Regions from separate parts of the Shewanella piezotolerans WP3 genome, predicted to be linked through region 3. Evidence: predicted binding sites of a transcription regulator. Region 3 holds the regulator's gene; each other region holds the start of a gene.
What was found. The regulator sigma-54, encoded in region 3, starts transcription at its own class of promoters, with help from an activator protein. The targets are predictions, from matches to a motif close to GTTGGCACGNNNNTNGNNT.

Region 1 (2,207 bases), 860 kb from region 3:
CTAAGAGTTTGCTGAAGCATCGATTTCGCTGCATCAGTGACTTGTACATTCATTTGGTATGAGCGAGAGGCCGAGATCATGTTAGCCATCTCCTCCATCACGTTGACATTGGGCTTATAGATAAAGCCGTCAGTGTCTGCCATTGGGTGGCCGGGAGAAAATTCTTTATTCAAAGGTAAATCACTTTCAACAATGCCTTTAACCGCAACAGATTGTGATGCACTTTGATGCTGTTGTGCTTTGCTCATTTCAGCTTCAAAAATAGGATGGCGAGCACGGTAAGTTTCGCCTGCGCTGCTCGATACAGCGTCAGCATTTGCAATATTACTGGCAGTGGTATTAAGCCTGACTGATTGCGCAGACATGCCTGAACCTGCGACGTTAAATATATTAAATAAACTCATAATTAATCGCCTCTTATCGCTTTTTTCATGCCTGAGAACTTACCATCAAGAAAACCGAGGGACATCTGATACTCAAGTGCATTTTGCATGAATGCTGATTGTTCTTGTTGAATATCAACGGTGTTGCCATCACCGGTATCGGGTTGATTAGGTACACGGTAAGCAACGTTTTGCTGAGTTAACGCTGCCATATCAAAATGTTTACCGTCGCTTTTAGCCATCGCTAAGCCCGATTGACGTGACTGCGCTGAATTCATCGCTTTGGCAAAATCTACATCACGCGCTTTATAGTTTGGCGTGTCGGCATTGGCAATATTTGAGGATAGGACCTCTGCACGTTGGGAGCGTACGCCCAAAGTGTATTGATGAACTCCTAATGCTTTATCAAAACTAATCGCCATAAAATTGCCTCCTCAGCTCGGTATCTGAAATAAAGCAATTGGTGTGCCAGATTAGTTTAAACAAGTGAAAATAGAGGTATATCTAGGATGTAGCGATGTCAAAAAGAAGGTTTTACAAGATAAGAGGGTGTCAAAATTGCGTTAAACGCCGTTGAAACACCCTGACTACGACAGCTTAACTGCGCTTTTGGTAATAGATCCCAGGATTACAGCGGATCATATCGAACTCTTCAGATAGACCAGCAATAGACTCCGAGGCGCCTAAAAATAGAATACCATTTGGGTTCAATGCGGCAGCAAATTGCCGCAGTATTTTCCGCTTTGCCTCTGGCGAAAAATAGATCAATACGTTACGGCAAAAAATGATGTCAAACTTACCCAGTAACGTATAACTTTCAAGCAAGTTGTGTGCTCTGAAGTTCACCAACTGTTTTACATTATTCTTAATCACCATATTGCCGGACGGCAAAGTATCAAAAAACTGACGTTTCCTTTCATCTGACAAGCCACGCCCTAAGGCTAAATTGTCATACTCTGCTTTTTTACAGCGTTCAAGCATTGAAGGAGACAGATCTGTCGCAAGAATGCTTGCACCACTCGGTAATTTACCGGGGCGACGTTGCTGATGTTCAAGAATGGTCATGCTTAACGAGTACGGCTCTTGCCCCGAAGAACATGCCGCAGACCAAATTTTAATCGGTCTACCCAGCCGGCTGTAGTTTGGCAGTAAGGTATTGGCCAACAGTTCAAAAGGGTAACGGTCTCGAAACCATAAGGTCTCATTGGTGGTCATAGCATCGATAACTTCGGTGCGAAGTTGACGTTCAGTCGGTTTCATTGAATGTTTGACCACATCCGACAAAGAAGGAAGGTTATACTTACCCATCAGCGGCGCCAAGCGGCTACGCACTAAGTACTGCTTGTTTTCACCTAGCACAATACCGCTATGCTGCTCTAGAAATAGCCTGAATTGATGGTACTCGTTTTCAGCAAGTGATTTATTCGGCACTCTAGTATCCTAAATATCTATAAAACAAAGCCACGCAGTCGCTGCAGCTTAACAACAATCGCAGGTTTATACATTAGCCCCCAAGGAAACACAAGCCGGAGTTGGCTTCCTTGGGCCTTCGATACGTTGTAAGATCGCGGATTATAAACTTAAGTGCTTGTTTACAGCCGCTGCTAACTCATCTGGATTAAATTTCGCGATAAAATCATTAGCGCCTACTTTCTCAACCATAGCTTGGTTGAATACCCCGCTGAGCGAAGTATGTAGCACGACTTTGATGTTTCTCAATTTAGGATCATCACGTATTTCAGCGGTTAAGGTATAGCCATCCATTTCTGGCATCTCAATATCTGAAATGATCAACGGGATCTCTGTTGAGACATCTTCCAATTC
Region 2 (2,207 bases), 1.9 Mb from region 3:
GCAGCTCTAGGTATGGACATGAAGAAGATGAATGCTGATAAAGCTGAATTCAAGAAAACTATGTTACCTAAGTGGGATGCTGAAGCTGAAAAGCGTGAAGCGACTTACAAGTAACAGCTATATATAGCTAAGTTTTCTCTGCATAGCTCTATTGTAGAAAGCCCTCATTATGAGGGCTTTTTTTATGCGTCAAAAATTGTTTAGCCTTCTGTTAAACACCGCTACTTAATTAACGCTAATAATGCTTTAAAGCGTTCGCCTATTGCTTCATGCTGTAATTCGAATAGCAATGATTCTACATTTGTTTTTAGCGCCCCATGTTCCTGCATCATCTCTATACCTAACTGTTTATTCTCAGGTGTTCTCGAAGACATGGCATCGACGATTAAGTGTGTCGGGTAAGCATTGTCGAGAAGGTCCATACAGGTCTGATAGACACAAACATGAGTTTCTATCCCTGCGACCAATATATGTTTCTGTCCCATAGCGGAAAGCTTTGCTCTGAATTTAGGGCATTGCCAGCCACTAAAGTGCTGCTTTGCAATTGGCTCTGTGGTTCGTATCAACTCTGTGGCGAGTACGTCAGTTGTCGCACCAAGCTTATCCGGAAGTTGCTCTAGCCATAAAATCGGTATGTCGAATAACTGTACCCCTTTTATCAATATGGTCAGTTTTTGGTGTAGTGCTTCACTTTGATGCATCACTCGTGCGAGTTGCCCTTGCACGTCCACAACAACTAATACGCAATCTTCGGGTTTCAACATTCAAGGTCCTTGGTACTTGTGGATTATTTGCACTAGTACAACTCAAATCCGCGTTGTAGCCAATAGGCGATAAGTCTAAGCCGTAATGACTGTGCCTTATGGCAGTGCAGTTATTGCATAAATGCACCCGATTGGTGCATTTATATTTATATTTTAATGGCTGTGAAAGGCTATCTGTATGTTTTTAATGGTTTTGTATTTTTGGCCTGATGCTTGAATTGTCTTTATTAGAATTAAAATAGTCTCAGGGAGATAGCCATGAAATTGGTCAGTGCCATTATTAAGCCGTTTAAGTTAGATGATGTAAGAGAAGCTATCGCCAGTGTCGGTATTGAAGGGATGACAGTGACAGAAGTTAAAGGCTTTGGTCGTCAAAAAGGCCATACAGAGCTTTATCGAGGTGCAGAGTACCAAGTTGATTTTCTGCCAAAAGTTAAACTCGAAATAGCAACCAAAGCGGAAAATGTAGAAATGCTAGTGGAAGCGATTACCGGTGCAGCCCGTACTGGCAAGATTGGTGATGGCAAAATTTTCGTTACCAACTTAGAGCAAGCAACCAGGATAAGAACTGGCGAACTCGATAACGAAGCACTTTAAAGGGGTAGGGAAATGGACGATTTAACTAAACTTGGATTAACAGTAACTGAGCTACGTTTTGCTCTGGATACTTTTTATTTTTTGATCTCCGGTGCGCTAGTGATGTGGATGGCGGCAGGTTTTGCCATGTTAGAAGCGGGACTTGTTCGCTCAAAAAACACCACTGAAATTTTAACTAAGAACGTCTGCTTATATTCAATCGCATGTGTAATGTATCTAATCGTTGGTTACAACATTATGTATGTAGATAACGGTGAAGGTGGATGGTTACCCTCATTTGGTTCTCTGATTGGTTCACAAGCGGATGGTGCAGATCATGCGCTTGAGTCTGATTTCTTCTTCCAAGTGGTATTTGTGGCAACTGCCATGTCGATAGTGTCTGGTGCTGTCGCTGAGCGTATGAAACTGTGGGCATTCTTGGCATTTTCAGTGTTTATGACTGCCGTTATTTACCCTGTTGAAGGCTACTGGACTTGGGGCGGCGGCTTCTTATCTGAAGCGGGTTTTGTTGATTTCGCTGGAAGTGGCATTGTGCACATGGCTGGTGCAGCAGCGGCTATTTCGGGAGTACTGTTACTCGGTGCTCGAAAAGGTAAGTATGGTGCAAACGGGCAAGTGAATCCTATCCCGGGCTCCAACTTACCTATGGCAACCTTAGGTATGTTTATATTGTGGATGGGTTGGTTTGGCTTTAATGGCGGTTCGCAGTTATTGGTATCGGACGCTGAGAATGCAAGTGCTGTGGCAAAGATATTTGTCAACACCAACTCAGCAGCAGCGTTTGGTGCGATATCAGCCTTAATAGTATGTCGACTCATTTGGGGGAAAGCAGATTTGACCATGATT
Region 3 (2,207 bases):
CATTTTTTCGCGTGCCAAAAGGCTCTCGAATATCTCTTGTGAAGATAGAGTAGGGTACTGGACAGCGGCAATGTCGCTGATTAGTTCCAGTACTTTTTTCTTACTGCCCGGAGTGGCACAGGTGGTGCACTCCGGCTGCAGGATGGTACATAGTTCCATCGTTAATGTTTGGTCAGCTTCTCTTTGTGTTTAATAACCTGACGATCTAATTTATCGATCAGGGAGTCGATTGCGGCGTACATGTCCGCATGTTCCGAAGTAGCAAAAACTTCACCTTTTTTAAGGTGAATTCTGGCTTCGGCAATCTGCTGCATTTTTTCTACATTCAAAATGACGTGGACATTATTGATCTGATCGAAATGACGTTCAAGCTTTGTAAACTTTTCTTCTACATAGCCACGCAATGATGCGGTGATTTCGATGTGATGTCCAGTAAGGTTAATTTGCATAGAAAATTCCTCCAAGTGCCTAATTTTGAGTTATAAACTCTTACGTTGGTTTGAGGGCGGGATCAGCATTGCTTCACGATATTTCGCGATAGTACGACGAGCAACTTTTATCCCTTGTTCTGCCAAAAGTTGCGCCATTTTGCTATCGCTTAATGGTTTCTTTTGGTTTTCAGCTGCGACTAACTTCTTAATAAACGCTCTAATAGCTGTTGATGAGCACTCTCCACCGTCGTCGGTTCCGACATGACTAGAGAAGAAATACTTTAATTCGAAAATACCTCTGGGGGTATGCATATACTTTTGAGTGGTAACCCTTGATATGGTGGATTCATGCATCTCAACGGCTTCTGCGATATCATTCAAAACCATTGGTTTCATGGCTTCATCGCCATACTCAAAGAAGCCTTGCTGGAATTTTACAATGCAGTTACTGACCTTTAGTAAAGTTTCATTACGGCTTTCTAAACTTTTAATAAACCACTTAGCTTCCTGCAAATGACCACGGATGAACTGGCCATCGGCTTGGCTTTTAGTGCTGCGAGCCATTGAAGCATAGTGCTGATTAACATTAATTTTAGGCATGTAATCTGGGTTTAGCTCAACCACCCAGCGACCTTTCTTTTTGGCCACTGATACATCGGGAATAACGTATTCATCTTTGCTGCGAGTGACTGCTAACCCTGGTCTTGGGTTGAGAGTTTGGATCAGGCTAATGGCTTCACGTAGTTCATCTTCTTTAAGCTTAGTTTTACGCATTAACTGTCTAAAGTCGCGTCCTGCAATCAAATCTAAGTAGTCTTTGATGAGTAGGCGGGCATGGTCAATATGCGGTGTGGTAGCGGCATATTGGGCCAGTTGGATCAATAGACACTCGCTTAAGTCGCGAGCGGCAACGCCAATGGGGTCAAAATGCTGCACGCGCTTGAGTACGGCTTCGACTTCATCAACCTCAATTTCAGGGTCGCCCATTGCCTCAAGAATATCTTCGCAGTTTTGAGTGAGGTAACCACGTTCATCAATAGCATCAATAATGGCGGTGGCGATAGCAAGATCGTTATCGGAAAATGGTGTTAAGTTCTTTTGCCACTCAAGGTGCTCATATAAGCCTTCGCTGGTTTCACCTTGGAATGGCATATCGTCATCGCGCATACCGCCAGAGCTTGCATTTGAAGAAACGGTATAGACTTCGTCCCAAGTGGTATCCATCGGCAGATCATCTGGCATTGAATCTTGGGTTAATGCATCAGAGGTTTCTACTGCAGCGCTATCTTGCTGGGGATCAACTTCGGCGCTGGCGCTGTAATCGTTGTCACTATCGGATTCTGAATAGCTATCGGATTCGCTGGTGGTGCGATCTTCATTGCTGACAGGTTCACTGTCAGATTGCTCTTCATCTAATTCTAGTAGGGGATTTGACTCTAATGCTTGCTGGATCTCTTGCTGCAGCTCTAAAGAGGACAGTTGCAGTAAGCGGATTGCCTGCTGTAACTGTGGAGTCATGGTTAGCTGCTGACCCATTTTGAGCTGAAGTGACGCTTTCATCTTACCGCTATTCCCTACACTGTAATTAAACGTTGAAGCTCGTTAATTTGGCGAAGAGAGCATAAAGGGCCAACACTATGATTATATTAGTATACTTAACTAGTGCCGCGCTTTAAACGCTCATGTTGTTGATTAACTATAGCCTGAATTGTTCACCTAAGTACACTGCTCTAACCTGCTGGTTGTCTAAGATTTCAGCAGGCGTACCCTCAGCAA
Region 4 (2,207 bases), 400 kb from region 3:
TATTCATGGTTGATGAACCGACAAGCACTCCTTTAGAGCGGAAAGTGTGCGATAGGATTTCATTCTTATCATGTTTAGAAACGTTAAACACTTTAACGGCAACCCCCGGATCAACGTCATGGATGCCTTGAGCAATGGCATCTGCCATCATACGCGTGTTATTCGACATTGAATCATAGAATATTGTGATCTTGTCTTCTTGGTAGCTGTCAGCCCATTCAAGATACTGATGAATAATTTGAGTCGGGTTATCGCGCCAAACGATACCGTGAGCTGTTGCGATCATGTCCACTGGCACGTTAAAGCTCAGTACTTCATGAATTTTGGCGGTAACTAGGCTACTAAAAGGGGTAAGAATGTTGGCGTAGTAACGCAGGCACTGCTCTTTAAGCTCATTTTGATCAACTTCGTCATTGAACAAGTGTTCATCACAGTAATGTTGGCCAAAGGCATCATTACTAAACAGTACCGCATCTTCTGTCATGTAGGTCATCATGCTATCAGGCCAGTGCAGCATTGGTGCTTCAATAAAGATAAGTTGTTTACCATTCCCAATATCAACACTGTCGCCAGTTTTAACGGTTTTGAAGTTCCACTCAGGGTGATGGTGATGCCCGACAATAGAGTCCACTGCTGCTTCAGTACAATAGATTGGCGTGCCAGGTATTTTCTGCATCAAGGCAGTTAACGCGCCTGAATGGTCTTCTTCGGCATGATTTATCACAATGAAATCGATACTGTTAAGATCAATTTCCATCTCTAGGTTTTGAATAAACTGATGACTAAACCTATGATCAACGGTATCGATTAAGACTGTCTTCTGCTCTCGGATGAGGTAACTGTTGTAACTGGTACCGCGCGTCATTTTGTATTCGGTGCCATGGAAGTCTTGTACTTCCCAATCGCGTTGGCCGACCCAGTGGATGTTGTTTTTTACATGAATTGTCATTAGCTACTACCTAAAAGATTAAATAAATTATCAATTTCTAAGCTGAGTAATTGCACTAAGCATGCCAATGAGATAATTGATTGAAACTATTGGGTAAGTATAAAAATGCGCCAATGAAAAATTGTAATAATGACAACAACCGCAAGTATCATAAAGACACTCGCTATGTCATTAAGACACCCTTAACGCCGAGTCTTTATGACAAAGTATCAAAGTGAAAAAACCGATACTGGTTGGGATTAATGCTAATACCAATCAGTATAAGAAGTTGATCTACTCAGAGCGTTTTTGGCACGCTAATTCAAGGCGAATAAATGACATAATGGTTATTCCCTTATGAGTTTATTCAACGCAGAAGTAGCAAGCCAAAAACACTCCTAAAGGCGAGTTTTAGCGGCTTTGATGCTGCGTTAATCAATTTGAACGTAGAATAACTATGCTCTTCATTCATTGCTAACCACATGGATGTGGTGAATGTCATTAATGCAGGAGCATTTAATGACCTTACCTCAAAGTCGCTAAACTCTCGCTGAGCGATCAAATCTTTATACTGATTGGTATAATCAGTATAAAGCTGGGGAGCAATGAAGCTGCGGTGGAAAACCAATCATCTGCAACAGCGTAGGAATGTATCTATATGTGATGTAGGGTAATGGTGGCCAACAACATGCGCTGTCGTAACTTGGTTAGCGCTAAAACGCAAAAAGCGAACCTTTCGGCTCGCTTTTCAAATAATCAAGTAAGGTTAACCTAGCTTAATTATCTCAAGTAACTCAACTAGTCTTAAGACTGTTTGAGTCAACTTTCAACTTAGATAGCAACTACGTTAGCTGCTTGTGGGCCTTTTTGGCCTTGCTCTAGGTCGAAAGAAACTTTTTGGCCTTCAGCAAGAGTTTTGAAACCGTCTGAAGCGATTGCACGGAAATGTACGAATACGTCAGCGCCGCCATTGTCTTGAGTGATGAAGCCAAAACCTTTGTCTTCGTTAAACCATTTTACGATACCAGTAGTTGAATTAGACATTTTGTGTCCCTTATATAATTAAAAATTAATAAATCTATCGCGAAATTGCGATGTGCTGAGAGCTTGAATTATTAAATGTGACGATGAAGCTAAGGGAAACACTATGGATAACAACGATAACGCAGTAATCTGAGGCTTACTTTTACTTGATGGTTCACTAATAACTCTGAATGCCAGAGCAAGGCGTACTTTACAGCAGTCAGAGATATTGTAAAGGTTTAATTTATGTAAAAAG

Region 1: a site for sigma-54 is predicted at 838-856, ahead of flgB (flagellar basal body rod protein FlgB). Genes of this name have one in related genera too.
Region 2: a site for sigma-54 is predicted at 965-983, ahead of SWP_RS17665 (P-II family nitrogen regulator). Genes of this name have one in related genera too.
Region 4: a site for sigma-54 is predicted at 1,000-1,018, ahead of norV (anaerobic nitric oxide reductase flavorubredoxin). Genes of this name have one in related genera too.

The regions. Positions count from the first base shown of each region.
Region 1 is NC_011566.1:1,541,597-1,543,803, reverse strand. Features, by position in the region: gene flgC (flagellar basal body rod protein FlgC) at 1-404, opposite strand, end outside; gene flgB (flagellar basal body rod protein FlgB) at 407-805, opposite strand; gene SWP_RS06650 (CheR family methyltransferase) at 981-1,814, opposite strand; gene SWP_RS06645 (chemotaxis protein CheV) at 1,956-2,207, opposite strand, start outside.
Region 2 is NC_011566.1:4,172,097-4,174,303, reverse strand. Features, by position in the region: gene nrfA (ammonia-forming nitrite reductase cytochrome c552 subunit) at 1-114, shown strand, start outside; gene SWP_RS17670 (isochorismatase family protein) at 222-764, opposite strand; gene SWP_RS17665 (P-II family nitrogen regulator) at 1,023-1,361, shown strand; gene SWP_RS17660 (ammonium transporter) at 1,374-2,207, shown strand, end outside.
Region 3 is NC_011566.1:681,196-683,402, forward strand. Features, by position in the region: gene ptsN (PTS IIA-like nitrogen regulatory protein PtsN) at 1-159, opposite strand, end outside; gene hpf (ribosome hibernation promoting factor) at 162-449, opposite strand; gene SWP_RS02995 (RNA polymerase factor sigma-54) at 480-1,991, opposite strand; gene lptB (LPS export ABC transporter ATP-binding protein) at 2,128-2,207, opposite strand, start outside.
Region 4 is NC_011566.1:1,081,037-1,083,243, reverse strand. Features, by position in the region: gene norV (anaerobic nitric oxide reductase flavorubredoxin) at 1-949, opposite strand, end outside; gene cspE (transcription antiterminator/RNA stability regulator CspE) at 1,760-1,972, opposite strand.